2 regions of the Desulfitobacterium chlororespirans DSM 11544 genome follow, and region 2 is predicted to be linked to the other one. Evidence: a T-box and tRNA genes for the amino acid it is inferred to sense, from the RefSeq annotation. Region 2 holds a T-box; the other holds one or more tRNA genes.
The links. A T-box is a leader RNA that pairs with one kind of tRNA and senses whether it is charged. The one in region 2 lies ahead of tyrS (tyrosine--tRNA ligase), so its partner is inferred to be a tRNA-Tyr.

Region 1 (6,043 bases), on a different contig from region 2:
AAGCCAAACTTCTTCACCATATTCTCCCTCATCTCGATGAGCAGGAGCTCTCGGTGGTTCACCGGGGCAGAAATGCTAAAGGGGGCCACCCTAAAAGCACCGATGTCGTAACCTACCGCTATGCCACCGGCTTTGAAGCGCTGGTAGGCTATTGGCAGCTGACCGGCAGGACAGAGCGTATGCTGTGGGCCTTTGAGCAGGTGGACCAATTTGTTGGGGAAGAGGATGAAGGAAAAGGCAAGGGAGAAACAGTCAAGGAAGAAGAATCCATCACAGATGCATTGAGCTCGGCGGAGCAGTCAGAGAGGGACTGCTGAAGTCGAGGGAGGAATATAGGGGGAGAGAGAAGTGAATGTCGAACTGATTCAATACACACCGGATCCGGAAAAAGTCATTGCCGCCGCCGCTCGTTTATGCTATTCGCCTGATCCGGTTCCGGAGCTCATGGAAAAGTTGGATGAGGAAAAGGTAGCCAATTTTGTGCAGAAGCTTCGCGCCATGGGTCATCTTTCGCCCTTTGAGCATATTAGCTTTCAATTCTCGATCGATGGGGTATCTCGTGCGTTATCCCATCAATTGGTTCGCCATCGGATCGCAAGCTATTCTCAACGATCACAGCGGTATGTAAAAGAAGAGGGGTTTGACTTCGTCACCCCCCCGACCATACACCGTAATCCCCAAGCCTTGGAACGCTTCGAGAATATTATGGCTACGCTGCAAGAGGAATACCAAGCCCTGTTGGCGATGGTTCCCGCAGAGGATGCCCGTTATATCCTTCCCAATGCCTGCACCACCTCGTTGATGGCTACCTTTAATGCCCGCTCTTTAATGAATTTCTTCGAACATAGAACCTGCATGCGCGCCCAATGGGAAATCCGCATCCTGGCCGAAAAAATGCTGGAGCTGGTCCGGGGAGTTGCCCCTAATGTTTTTGGCCAAGCCGGGCCTACCTGCGTCACACAAGGGATTTGCCATGAAGGAGCTATGAGCTGCGGGCGGATTAAGGCGCTGAAGAAGGAAAAAGGAAAGGATGACCCCAACCTATGACAGATGAAATCGTATATGGACGCAACGCTGTTTGGGAACTTCTCCAATCGGGCAAACCCGTCAATAAGCTCCTCCTGCAAGGGGAAGGCACGGCCGGCCGCTTCCAGGACATAGTCAGCCATGCCCGGGCTCAGAAGATTCCCTTTCAATTCGTGGATAAAGCGGCTCTGGATCGTTTAACCGAAAAAGCCAAGCATCAAGGAATCCTGGCCTACGTCGCCCCCCGGGAATATGCCGATGTGGACGATATCCTCGCTTTGGCCGGAGAGAAAGGGGAAGATCCTTTTATCCTTGTTCTGGACGAAGTGGAAGATCCCCATAATCTGGGTGCCCTTATTCGGACAGCCGATGCTGCGGGAGTCCACGGGGTAATTATCCCCAAGCGGCGCAGTGTATCTCTGACCGCCACAGTAGCGAAGACCTCAGCTGGTGCCGTAGAGCATGTCCTGGTAGCCCGGGTAGGGAATCTGGTTCAGACCCTGAAGGACCTCCAAAAGGCAGGGTGCTGGGTCTCCGGGGCTGAAGCAGAGGGAACGGAAGTCTACCGCTCCGACCTCACAGGGGCGCGGGTCATCGTCATCGGAAGTGAAGGGAAGGGATTGAGCCGGCTGGTCAAGGAGACCTGTGATGAGATCGTCAGTCTGCCTATGAAGGGACGGATCAATTCATTAAATGCCAGTGTGGCGGGTTCCATTCTCATGTACGAGGTTCTTCGTCAGCGGGACGGCAGGAATTAGTTTATAAAGGATAAACCCATAATGGATTTGTATTGCAAAAATATTGTAAATCAACCTAAACTATGGGATAATTGGAGCCAATCATGCAAAGGGCCGGAGCCAAAAGCCCAAACCCGGCCTGTAGAGTGCATGAGACGACAGAACCTCTAAAACTTCGCCTTGACGCTTCCGTTTTTTTCAAGGTATAATGAGTATGTTCTTGAGGACAAGAGCGATAATCCATTACAACATCTTCATCACCATGATACGGGAGGGATCGCTTTGACACTTAACGCCCAACTTGAAGCGTTGGAAGAGTGCGACACGAATGAAGTCATAGTGGATGAAGAAGTGGTAGAGCTGGCCAAAAACGGTGATGCCGAAGCACAGGAATACTTAATTAATAAGTATAAGAACTTTGTCAGAGCAAAAGCAAGATCATACTTCCTGATTGGAGCAGATCGTGAAGATATTATCCAAGAAGGCATGATTGGACTCTACAAAGCGATTCGAGATTTCCGTGGTGATAAGCTCTCCTCGTTCCGAGCCTTTGCTGAGCTGTGTATTACAAGGCAGATTATTACCGCCATTAAGACGGCTACCCGGCAAAAGCATATTCCTTTGAATTCCTACGTGTCCTTAAATAAACCTATCTATGACGAAGATTCGGATAGAACCTTATTGGATGTGATTTCCGGTACCAGAATAACCGACCCTGAGGAATTGATCATCAGTCAGGAAGAGTTCGATGATATCGAGGAAAAGATGGGTGAGATCTTGAGTTCCTTGGAGTGGAAAGTCCTGATGGCTTACCTTGAAGGAAAATCCTATCAAGAGATTGCTGTAGACCTACATAGACATGTGAAATCCATTGATAATGCTCTTCAAAGAGTAAAAAGGAAGCTTGAGCGTTACTTAGAACGTCGTGATGGATAAGCTATGCTTTGCTGTGAGAGGATCATGTTGCCGGCTTGATGGAGTCGGTTTTTCATTTTCTGGTTCAACCGTTTGCTGTAGATTTTTTTTATAAAAAGGGTGTATTTTTTTAGCTTTTGGTATATAATGAATAAGTGACTTGGGTAGGTGGCCGAGTGGTTAAAGGCGGCAGACTGTAAATCTGTTCCGAAAGGTACGGTGGTTCGAATCCATTCCTGCCCACCACCACTAAACATCGCGGGATGGAGCAGCGGTAGCTCGTCGGGCTCATAACCCGAAGGTCGTCGGTTCAAATCCGGCTCCCGCAACCAAAGACGAAAATCCGCACGGCTAAAGCTCTGCGGTTTTTTTTATATTGCATACTAAATTTTTCAAATTCTTGACATGATAAATTACATATGATAATGTATTATGAGCATGGATTGAATGCGGATTTTTAGTTGTGCCCAGGGAGGTGTTCGTGAATGCGTGTTGGCATTACTTTAGCTTGTACCGAGTGCAAAAACCGGAATTATGCTTCCATAAAAAATAAGAAAAATAACCCGGATCGTTTGGAAGTTAAAAAGTATTGTAAGTTTTGCAAGTCCCACACAGCTCACAAAGAAACTAAGTAATTTATAGCTGGGCGTTGGGCGAATTGTCTTTATGTCTTGGCCCAAAAGTCTGTACGCCGGGCTGCGTTGTCAATGATGGTGGCTCAGAGTCTTGTAAGGATGTGATTGGATGGGCGCAGTTAAGAAGCAAACGAATGCTCCTGCAAAAGAAAAGTCGACAGAGTACTTTAAAGGAGTATGGAGTGAACTTAAAAAAGTACACTGGCCGGACCGCAAACAGCTATTGACTTATACAGGAGTGGTTCTCGTCGCTGTGGCTATTGTATCTGTCATGCTGTGGATTGTCGACAGCGGATTAAGCATTGTAATCACCAAGATTCTCGGATAGGTACTCAAACAGGTTGCCCCTGAAAGTATGGTGAATTATACTATTTACCGACCAAAACTTATACTTTCTGATAGTGCAAGTTAGTTTGGGGCCTTGTATTGGAGGTTCCTGTTCGAAATATGACTAAGAACTGGTATGTTATTCACACTTATTCCGGCTATGAGAATAAGGTGAAGACCAATCTTGAAAAGCGCGTAGAGTCCATGAATATGGAGGATAAAATCTTTCGTGTTCTTGTTCCCATGGAAGATGAGATTGAAATCAAAAATGGGAAGAAGAAGATCGCCAAGCGTAAAGTTTTCCCGGGCTATGTTCTGGTGGAAATGGATATGACGGACGATTCATGGTATGTGGTGCGCAATACTCCGGGTGTGACAGGTTTCGTCGGCACCGGAGCTAAGCCCATTCCCTTGCTGGATCATGAAGTACAAGCTATTCTAAAGCAAATGGGTGTGGAAGAAGTCCGTACACGTGTGGATTATACCGTGGGTCAAAACGTACGTGTAATATCAGGTCCTTTTAAGGATTTCATCGCTTCTGTTCGGGAAATCCTTGAAGATAAAGGGAAGCTGCGGGTATCTGTGTCCATGTTTGGACGGGAGACTCCGGTGGAACTTGATTTTGCTCAGGTCGAGAAAGTCGACTAGTGTCCTTTTCACTGGGCAGGAAATTACCCTATTAAGGAGGTGTAACTATGGCAAAGAAAGTCGTTGGTTTGGTTAAATTAGCTATCAACGCAGGTAAAGCAAATCCGGCACCTCCGGTTGGTCCGGCTCTTGGTCAGCACGGGGTCAATATCATGGCCTTCTGCAAAGAATACAACGAGCGTACAAAGGATCAAGCGGGATTGATTATTCCGGTTGAAATTACCGTTTATGAGGACCGTTCCTTTACCTTTATTACCAAAACTCCGCCGGCATCTATTCTATTGAAAAAAGCTGCGAACATTAATTCAGGTTCTTCAGAGCCTAACCGTAAAAAGGTGGCTCAGGTGAGCAAAACTAAAGTTCGTGAGATTGCTGAAACCAAGATGAAAGACCTCAATGCAGCAAGCGTTGAAGCGGCTATGAGTATGGTTGAAGGTACTGCGCGCAGTATGGGAATCACCATCGTCGAAGGTTAAGATTTTTGTGGGAGGGCTCGTCCCGAAGAACCACTAGGAGGTTAAAGAATGGCCAAAGTAGGTAAAAACTATCAAGAAGCGGTTAAAGCTTTTGACCGTGCTGCTCTTCATGAGCCTATGGAAGCTTTAGTAGTCGTTAAGAAGATCGCTAAAGCAAAGTTTGACGAAACTGTTGAAGTAGCATTCAAGCTCGGCATCGATACCCGTCATGCGGACCAACAAATCCGTGGAGCCCTTGTGCTTCCTCACGGAACCGGTAAAACCCGCAGTGTGTTAGTATTCGCTAAAGGCGATAAAGCTAAAGAAGCTGAGGCTGCCGGTGCAGATTTTGTTGGTGCGGAAGACATGATTGCGAAAATCGAGCAAGGTTGGTTTGGTTTCGATGTGGTTGTTGCTACACCGGATATGATGGGTATGGTCGGTAAACTGGGTCGTGTGCTTGGTCCTAAAGGACTTATGCCAAACCCCAAGACCGGTACCGTTACCTTTGATGTAGCCAAAGCTGTCAAAGAGATCAAAGCCGGTAAGATTGAATATCGTGCTGACAAAGCCGGTATCATTCATGCCCCCATCGGCAAAGTTTCCTTTAGCGAAGAACAACTCTATCAGAACTATAAGGTTCTGGTTGAGACCTTAGTTAAAGCGAAGCCGGCTGCTGCTAAGGGTCAGTATATCCGCAGCGTCACAGTGTCCTCTACTATGGGACCTGGAGTACGGATTAACCCGGTCAAAGCCAATTAATTGTATTCCAAAAAGTGTCTGGAATATTTCTTGACAGGTTTGCATAGATAAGCTATACTCTACTAGAATTGAATAGCCTTCCACTGTAGACAGCAGGTGCTCTTAGAGCTTAATGTCCTGCCGAGGTTGGAAAGATAGCCTTAAGTTATATTGGGCCTTCTTAACCTCTGCAGTCAAAGCGGGGGTTTTTCTATTAGTGTGGGTATTTCGGAAGGAGGTGGACTTAAGTGCCAAATATTGAAGAAAAAGCACAAGTGGTTGCGGAGATTAAGGAGCGATTCCAAAACTCCACAGGGGTCGTACTGGCTGATTATCGCGGCCTGACCGTTGCTCAAGTAACTCAACTGCGTGCTCAACTGCGTCAAGCCGGTGTCGAATACCATGTATTGAAAAATACCATGGTTCGCCGGGCAGCTCATGAAGTCGGTATCGAAGGTTTGGATGGATATCTGGAAGGACCTACAGCCGTTGCTTTCAGTGCTGATCCAGTGGCTGGAGCTAAAGTATTAGCTGATTTTGCTAAGACCTCGAAGACCTT
Region 2 (6,043 bases):
GGAAGTTGCCGCCGATTATCTGAAATACTTCGATGATATGTTGGCCAAAACGGCAGACCTGACCAAAGATATTAAGGATGCCGATAAGAAAACCGTGGTTTATGGCAATGTGAGCAAATTCTCCCAACCTCATGTGATCGCTGAGTGGTGGATTGATAAAGCCGGCGGCATCAGCGTGACCAGCGAGGCTATGACGAAAGCAAATAAAGAATCCCTGACCTATACTCTGGAGGACTTGCTGAAGTGGAATCCGGATGTGATGTTCGTAGCCAGCGATGCCGAGAAGAAAGAAGTCCTGGCGGACGCCCGTTTGGGTGAGATTACCGCTGTCAAGAACGGCGCCATCTATATCGTACCCCGCATTGCTCATGTCTGGGGCAACCGCACCACCGAACAGCCCCTGACCATTATGTGGGCTATGAACAAACTCTATCCCGAGATCGTAACGGACAGCCAGCTGGCAGAAGATATCTCCTACTTCTACAGCCACTTCTTCAAATATGATTTCAATGCTGACCAGCTCAAGGAGATTATGGGCAAATAATACTGATGGCCGGCTGATAAGCCGTTGCAACCCAGTAGCTCTGCGTTTACGCTATACGTTTACGCAGAGCTACAATTAAATACAGCGGGATAATCCTATGGAAAAGAGGGAGTGACATGTATCCGAATTTAACCAGTGAGCAGGCTTTGCTCATTTTGCAAAGTGCCCGGAATCCGGATAAAGCCTATGATTTATTTGCCCAGGCGGCAGAAGTCAGAGACAAAGTTTTTGGTAAACGCTTATGGTGGTCTTCAGGCTCAGGCGGTATTTTCCCTTGCCTGGTCAAGCCCCGTTGTTCCTATTGCACTTATTATACAGAAAAGCTGTTTCCCACCGATGTTTTGCTGACAGGTCTGGAACTCATTGAAAGTTTGGGGATTCAGCAGTTCCATATCAGCGGCGGAACGGATCTGGATGAAGGGTATGACGAACAGCTCCTGGAGCTTGTGCAAACCATTAAAACCCGTTCAGGCTTAAAGCTGGAAATCAATCTGGGGCCGTCTTTTCGGAAAGAAACCGTCCTGGAGTTAAAGAAACTGGGCATCGACAGCGTTACCAGCTCCCTGGAGTGCAACACGCCGGCGATCTTTGCCGCGGCCAAGCCCGGTGATAGTCTGGAACGGCGCCGTGAATTGCTGCACTATTGTGAAGAGGCGGATATGCCCAGCCGTTCCATGATGCTTCTGGGACTGGGTGAAACCGATCAGGAGAGAATTGAGCATTTATTCTATTTGCAACAGTTTAAAAAACTCTATCAGCTGCGTTTGTCCCGTTTTATGCCTTTTCCGGGAACTCTTTATAAGGACAGGTCCCGCTGCTCACCCTGGGATACTGCTCTGATCACGGCGATGGCCCGCCTGATTCTGCCCAATCTGGAGATCAGTTTGGCGGCAGGCAACAGCAATGATGATATACCCCTATGGTATATGGCAGGAGGGGGCAACCAACTGCTCGGCGTATCCATCACCAGAAAGGAACCCCCGGCGACTCCGGATGTTGATGTCTATGCCATCGGGGAAGGAGCCTATGTGGTCGATAAGCGCAAACAGGTGGCCAGGGTCCTGGAGGGCATGAATCTGGAGGTTACTTGTGAGATGCCGGATTACCGAGACCTTCATTCACAATTTTAACAAAACATTTTTTACCGATTTTCAAGACATCTCCATCGGCTAAGACCCGATCCAGATCACTGATTTTCTGCTGATTGAGCTGGACGCCCCCTTGTTGAACCAGACGTCTGAATTCCCCATTGCTGGCGGTAAAGCCACTTTGGACGAGCAGAGGAACAAGCTCAATCAGCCGGCTTTGCGCCTTGATGGGCAGCACGGGGATCTGAGCGGGGATGGTCTTTTTGCTGAAGGCGGCCTCATAATATGCTTTGGCAGTCATGACATCCTGTTCTGTGTGATACAGCCGGGTGATGATCTCGGCCAAAGCATATTTGACATCCCGGGGATTTTTACCCTGGGCCAGCTCCAGCCGGAAGGCTTCGATGCGGTCCGGGTGTTCATCAGTGGCCAGTTCAAAGTATTTCAGAATCAACGGATCGGGGACTTCCATGACCTTTTTAAACATCACCGGGGCGGGCTCATAGACTCCGATGTAGTTCCCCAGGCTCTTGCTCATTTTTTCCATGCCGTCCAGCCCTTCTAAAAGAGGCATAAACATAGCGATCTGTTGGGGCTGGCCCATGGCCTTTTGCAACGTCCTGCCCATGAGGATGTTAAAGGTCTGGTCGGTGCCGCCCAGCTCTATATCTGCTTTCAGGGCGACCGAATCATAGGCCTGCATTAAAGGGTAGAAGAACTCATGGATGCCGATGGGGACATTGCCGCTGAACCGCTTTTGGAAATCGTCCCGTTCCAGCATCCGGGCCACCGTAGTGGTGGCGGCAAGCTTGAGAACATCCTCGAAATTCAGTTTGCTGAGCCATTCACTATTATAGCGGACCGTGGTTTTTTCCTTATCCAGCACCTTGAAGATCTGCTCGAAATAGGTGCGGGCATTTTCCTTGACTTGTTCATCGGAGAGGGCTGTGCGGCCCTTGGCTTTGCCGGATGGATCACCGATCTTGCCGGTAAAATCGCCGATCACGATCACAGCTTCGTGACCCAGATCCTGCATCTGCTTAATTTTGCGCAGCACTACGGCATGCCCCAGATGAATATCCGGTGCGCTGGGGTCGAGCCCCAGTTTGATGACCAGAGGGCGGCGGTTTTTATGGGATTCTGCCAGTTTGTTTTTCAGCTCTTCATCATTGACCAGCATACTGACTCCTTTGGTAATGATCTGAAATTGTTCTGCTATTGTTTGCATAGGTGACTCCTCCTTGATTAAAATAGTTCTTTGCTGCCCCATTGAGGCAGAGCGGCCCAAAGTGAAATAAAAAACTCCCGTCCTTCATTGCCAGAAGGACGAGAGTATGCTCCCGTGTTACCACCTTACCTTTACGAACAATTCGCATTGCCCGCCTTTTCGAGTACGCCATGAATATGGGTATACTCTAGCACTATAACGTGTGCAGGAAACCGTCACAGCCTACTGAAAGATGGTTCGGTGTGAAGCTCAAAGAGGTATTCATAACCAGCCTGCCAAGCGCCTCTCATCATCCGGCAACTTTCTGTTTGCGGTACAGGTTATTACTTGTTCTTATCACAGCTTTTGTTTTGCTACTCCAAAATGCAGAAAGCTCTGCAAGTCTTGGTTGGAGATGTTAAATTAGGATTTATTGTAGTAAAGCAAGGGAGAATTGTCAAGCATAATAGGGTAATAATTTATGCTTAAAAAAACAGGACTTAAAAAACAGGGATATTTATCGCGGGTTGCTCAGAAGATAGACGAGTGTTATGCTAGGCTGGAAAGGGTTAAACTGAAATAGGGGAGATGATCAAGCGGTGAATGAGGTTTTTTCCGGTGTCCGCGCCAAGTGGCAGCCGCTGTATGAAGAGCTTCGCAGCATGGCTGTGGAAAAATTAGGACCATTTGAAGAACATGAGACCGCAAGTGCCGTACTCTGGCGGCATAGCTCGGCCTTTGCCGAAGTGAGTGCCAAAAAGGCTTGCCTGGTGGTCGCTTTTGCTGCCCCTGTCCGCCATGATGAATGGCAGCCGGATAAAGTAGTGCAGACATCGAAAAACCGGGTGGCTCATTATTTTCAGGTTGCGGACAATGGTCAGTTTCCGGCCTTGGTGGAGGGCATTGCCGAGGCTTACCATCTTACCAAATCCAACCGCCTGTCTAAGACCCCTTCGGAAAAACCCGTCTATACAACCATTGACGAATATATCGCCCTCTTTCCTCCTGAGCTGCAGACCATACTGGAACAAATCCGGCAGACCATCCGCAAGGCCGCTCCGGAAGCAGCAGAGAAGATAAGCTGGCAGATGCCGACCTTCTGGCAGAAAGAGAATCTTGTCCATTTTGCTGTGGCGAAGCATCATATCGGATTTTATCCGGGTGAGAGCGGAGTCCGTGTCTTTGCTGATCAGCTGAGAGGCTATAAAACTTCCAAGGGCGCGATCCAATTTCCGCTGTCCGAACCCATGCCCTACGCTTTGATCGGGGAAATCACCCGCTTCAGGGCGGAGGAAGTGGAATAAAAGATTTAACTTAATCGTAAACATACTAAAGGCCAGCGTTTGCTGGCCTTTAGCGGCAATTATTTATCGTTTGCCAAAGCTTTCAAATGTACGGCGAACCATTTCTCCACCGACGGAACCGTTTTGACGGGAAGTGGCATCCGGACCCAAAGTGACGTTAAATTGGGTTGCCACCGTGTTTTTGTCTACAGGTAAATTGTACTTTGCCATGATTGATTACCTCCCAAGATGTTTAGTAGTTTAGGTTTTTTGAGGCTGAATCACTGATTCTAATTTACCCGATTTCAGGACAAATAATCAGGAAATTTATGGACTGTGTATAGGAATGACATTGAAAAACCCAGTGGGAAGGCCTTGCATTATCATTGAAAGGATTTTGCGTATGAAGAAGCTTATTCATTTGCTTGAAGTTCATGGACCCCTGACAGGTAAAGAAATCCATGAAAAAACCGCCCTGAATCTTTTTGATCTTTGGGAGGAGTGCAATCAATGTGCTGATATTGTTACGACAACCATTGGCACCAAGTATCTCAGGCTGGACAAACATGTGGAAGGCTTTGCCCGGCTTTCTCCTTCGATCATCAGAGAATTTTACAATTACACGGTGCTTAGTTTGCAGGAACAGTCTGAGGAAGCTCGGATCAAGGCGGAAGAGCTCTATCAATCCATCATCAGGATCAGTAAAAATAAATTGGCGCTGGCGAAGGATATTATGGAAAAGATCATAGCAGCTCAGCCGGATCCGCAAGGTATTCAAGAAAAAACCTGCTTTATTATAGCAGGCGATGTGGCCTATGATATGGCACATCTTGAACCAAGGCCTGAATTTTCCACAGGTAAATTGGTCAATGGCTCTGATCTCGATATTGTGATTATTCATCAAGGCTTGTCTGAAGAGATGATCAAAGAGCTGGATTCTACTATCTATGAATGGAAATTCTATTTGCTTAAACATCCCGATTATAAAGAGGAAATCGATTATGTGATCAAGGATCTTGCCACAGTGGAGAGACAGTTGGCCTTTGTCGGATTTGAATCCATGGTGGCGGCCAAGGTTCTGGAGGAAGGGCAATTCTTGTGCGGGAGCCAGGCCTTGTTTGCCGAGGTCAAAAAAAGGCTGGCCGAAGGCGGGATACCTGAGGTATTAGAGGATCTAAAAGCTAGAGCCTCTCAGGAAAGAGAAGAGGCCAGGAAACGGCTCCTGGCTTGTAGAGATTCAATCAACGATCAAGAAATGAGACAGCTTTTTTATACCACCGATGAAAGGGAAGAGTTCTTTTAAAACTTAACGCTTTCACAGCCCATACATACATTTAATATTTTCGGTATGTCTGTAATGAGCAGAGTTTGCTAACTGGGAAGCTGCTCCTTCATCAAGCACCACGGTGATTTCGCCGCTGTGCAGCTGGATAGCCGATGCGGTAACCTGAGAGGTCACGGGACCTTCTAGGCATTGGGCGACCATGCCGGCTTTTTTAGCGCCGTTGACGATCATTAAAATATTTCTGGCTTCCAGGATGGTTCCGATGCCCATGGTGATGGCAAAATGAGGCATCCGGCTGCGCTCGATGCCGGCTTTTTTGTAGAAGGCTTCATAGTTATCATCCAGGGTCTGCTGTGTCAAGACCACGACCCGGGTTCTGGAACCGAGAGATGAACCGGGTTCATTGAAACCCCAATGGCCGTCTCCGCCAAGTCCTAAAAGCTGCAGATCGATACCCCCGGCTTTTTTGATTTCGTCCTCATACCACTGGCAGAACTTTTTTGGTTCTTTGCTTAAGCCATCAGGTATGTGGATATTTTCTTTTTTGATATTAATATGTTTTAACAGCTCTTCGTGCATGAAGCGGGCATAGCTTTGATCCAGTGGATAAGGCTTTGCCAAATCCATTCCGGCTCC

Region 1: it encodes a tRNA-Tyr, which carries the amino acid that the T-box ahead of tyrS (tyrosine--tRNA ligase) is inferred to sense. The anticodon was not compared.

The regions. Positions count from the first base shown of each region.
Region 1 covers NZ_FRDN01000003.1:502,343-508,385, reverse strand. The annotation lists gene BUA14_RS02270 (Mini-ribonuclease 3) at 1-317, shown strand, start outside; gene thyX (FAD-dependent thymidylate synthase) at 349-1,047, shown strand; gene rlmB (23S rRNA (guanosine(2251)-2'-O)-methyltransferase RlmB) at 1,044-1,784, shown strand; gene sigH (RNA polymerase sporulation sigma factor SigH) at 2,046-2,699, shown strand; tRNA gene BUA14_RS02250 (tRNA-Tyr) at 2,841-2,924, shown strand; tRNA gene BUA14_RS02245 (tRNA-Met) at 2,936-3,010, shown strand; gene rpmG (50S ribosomal protein L33) at 3,164-3,313, shown strand; gene secE (preprotein translocase subunit SecE) at 3,423-3,641, shown strand; gene nusG (transcription termination/antitermination protein NusG) at 3,761-4,288, shown strand; gene rplK (50S ribosomal protein L11) at 4,336-4,764, shown strand; gene rplA (50S ribosomal protein L1) at 4,813-5,505, shown strand; ribosomal protein L10 leader region at 5,571-5,705, shown strand; gene rplJ (50S ribosomal protein L10) at 5,733-6,043, shown strand, end outside.
Region 2 covers NZ_FRDN01000023.1:13,089-19,131, forward strand. The annotation lists gene BUA14_RS25900 (ABC transporter substrate-binding protein) at 1-544, shown strand, start outside; gene BUA14_RS25905 (radical SAM protein) at 661-1,674, shown strand; gene tyrS (tyrosine--tRNA ligase) at 1,628-2,860, opposite strand; T-box leader at 2,952-3,209, opposite strand; gene BUA14_RS28910 (DUF5655 domain-containing protein) at 3,439-4,143, shown strand; gene BUA14_RS25930 (small, acid-soluble spore protein, alpha/beta type) at 4,207-4,353, opposite strand; gene BUA14_RS25935 (hypothetical protein) at 4,526-5,425, shown strand; gene nagB (glucosamine-6-phosphate deaminase) at 5,438-6,043, opposite strand, start outside.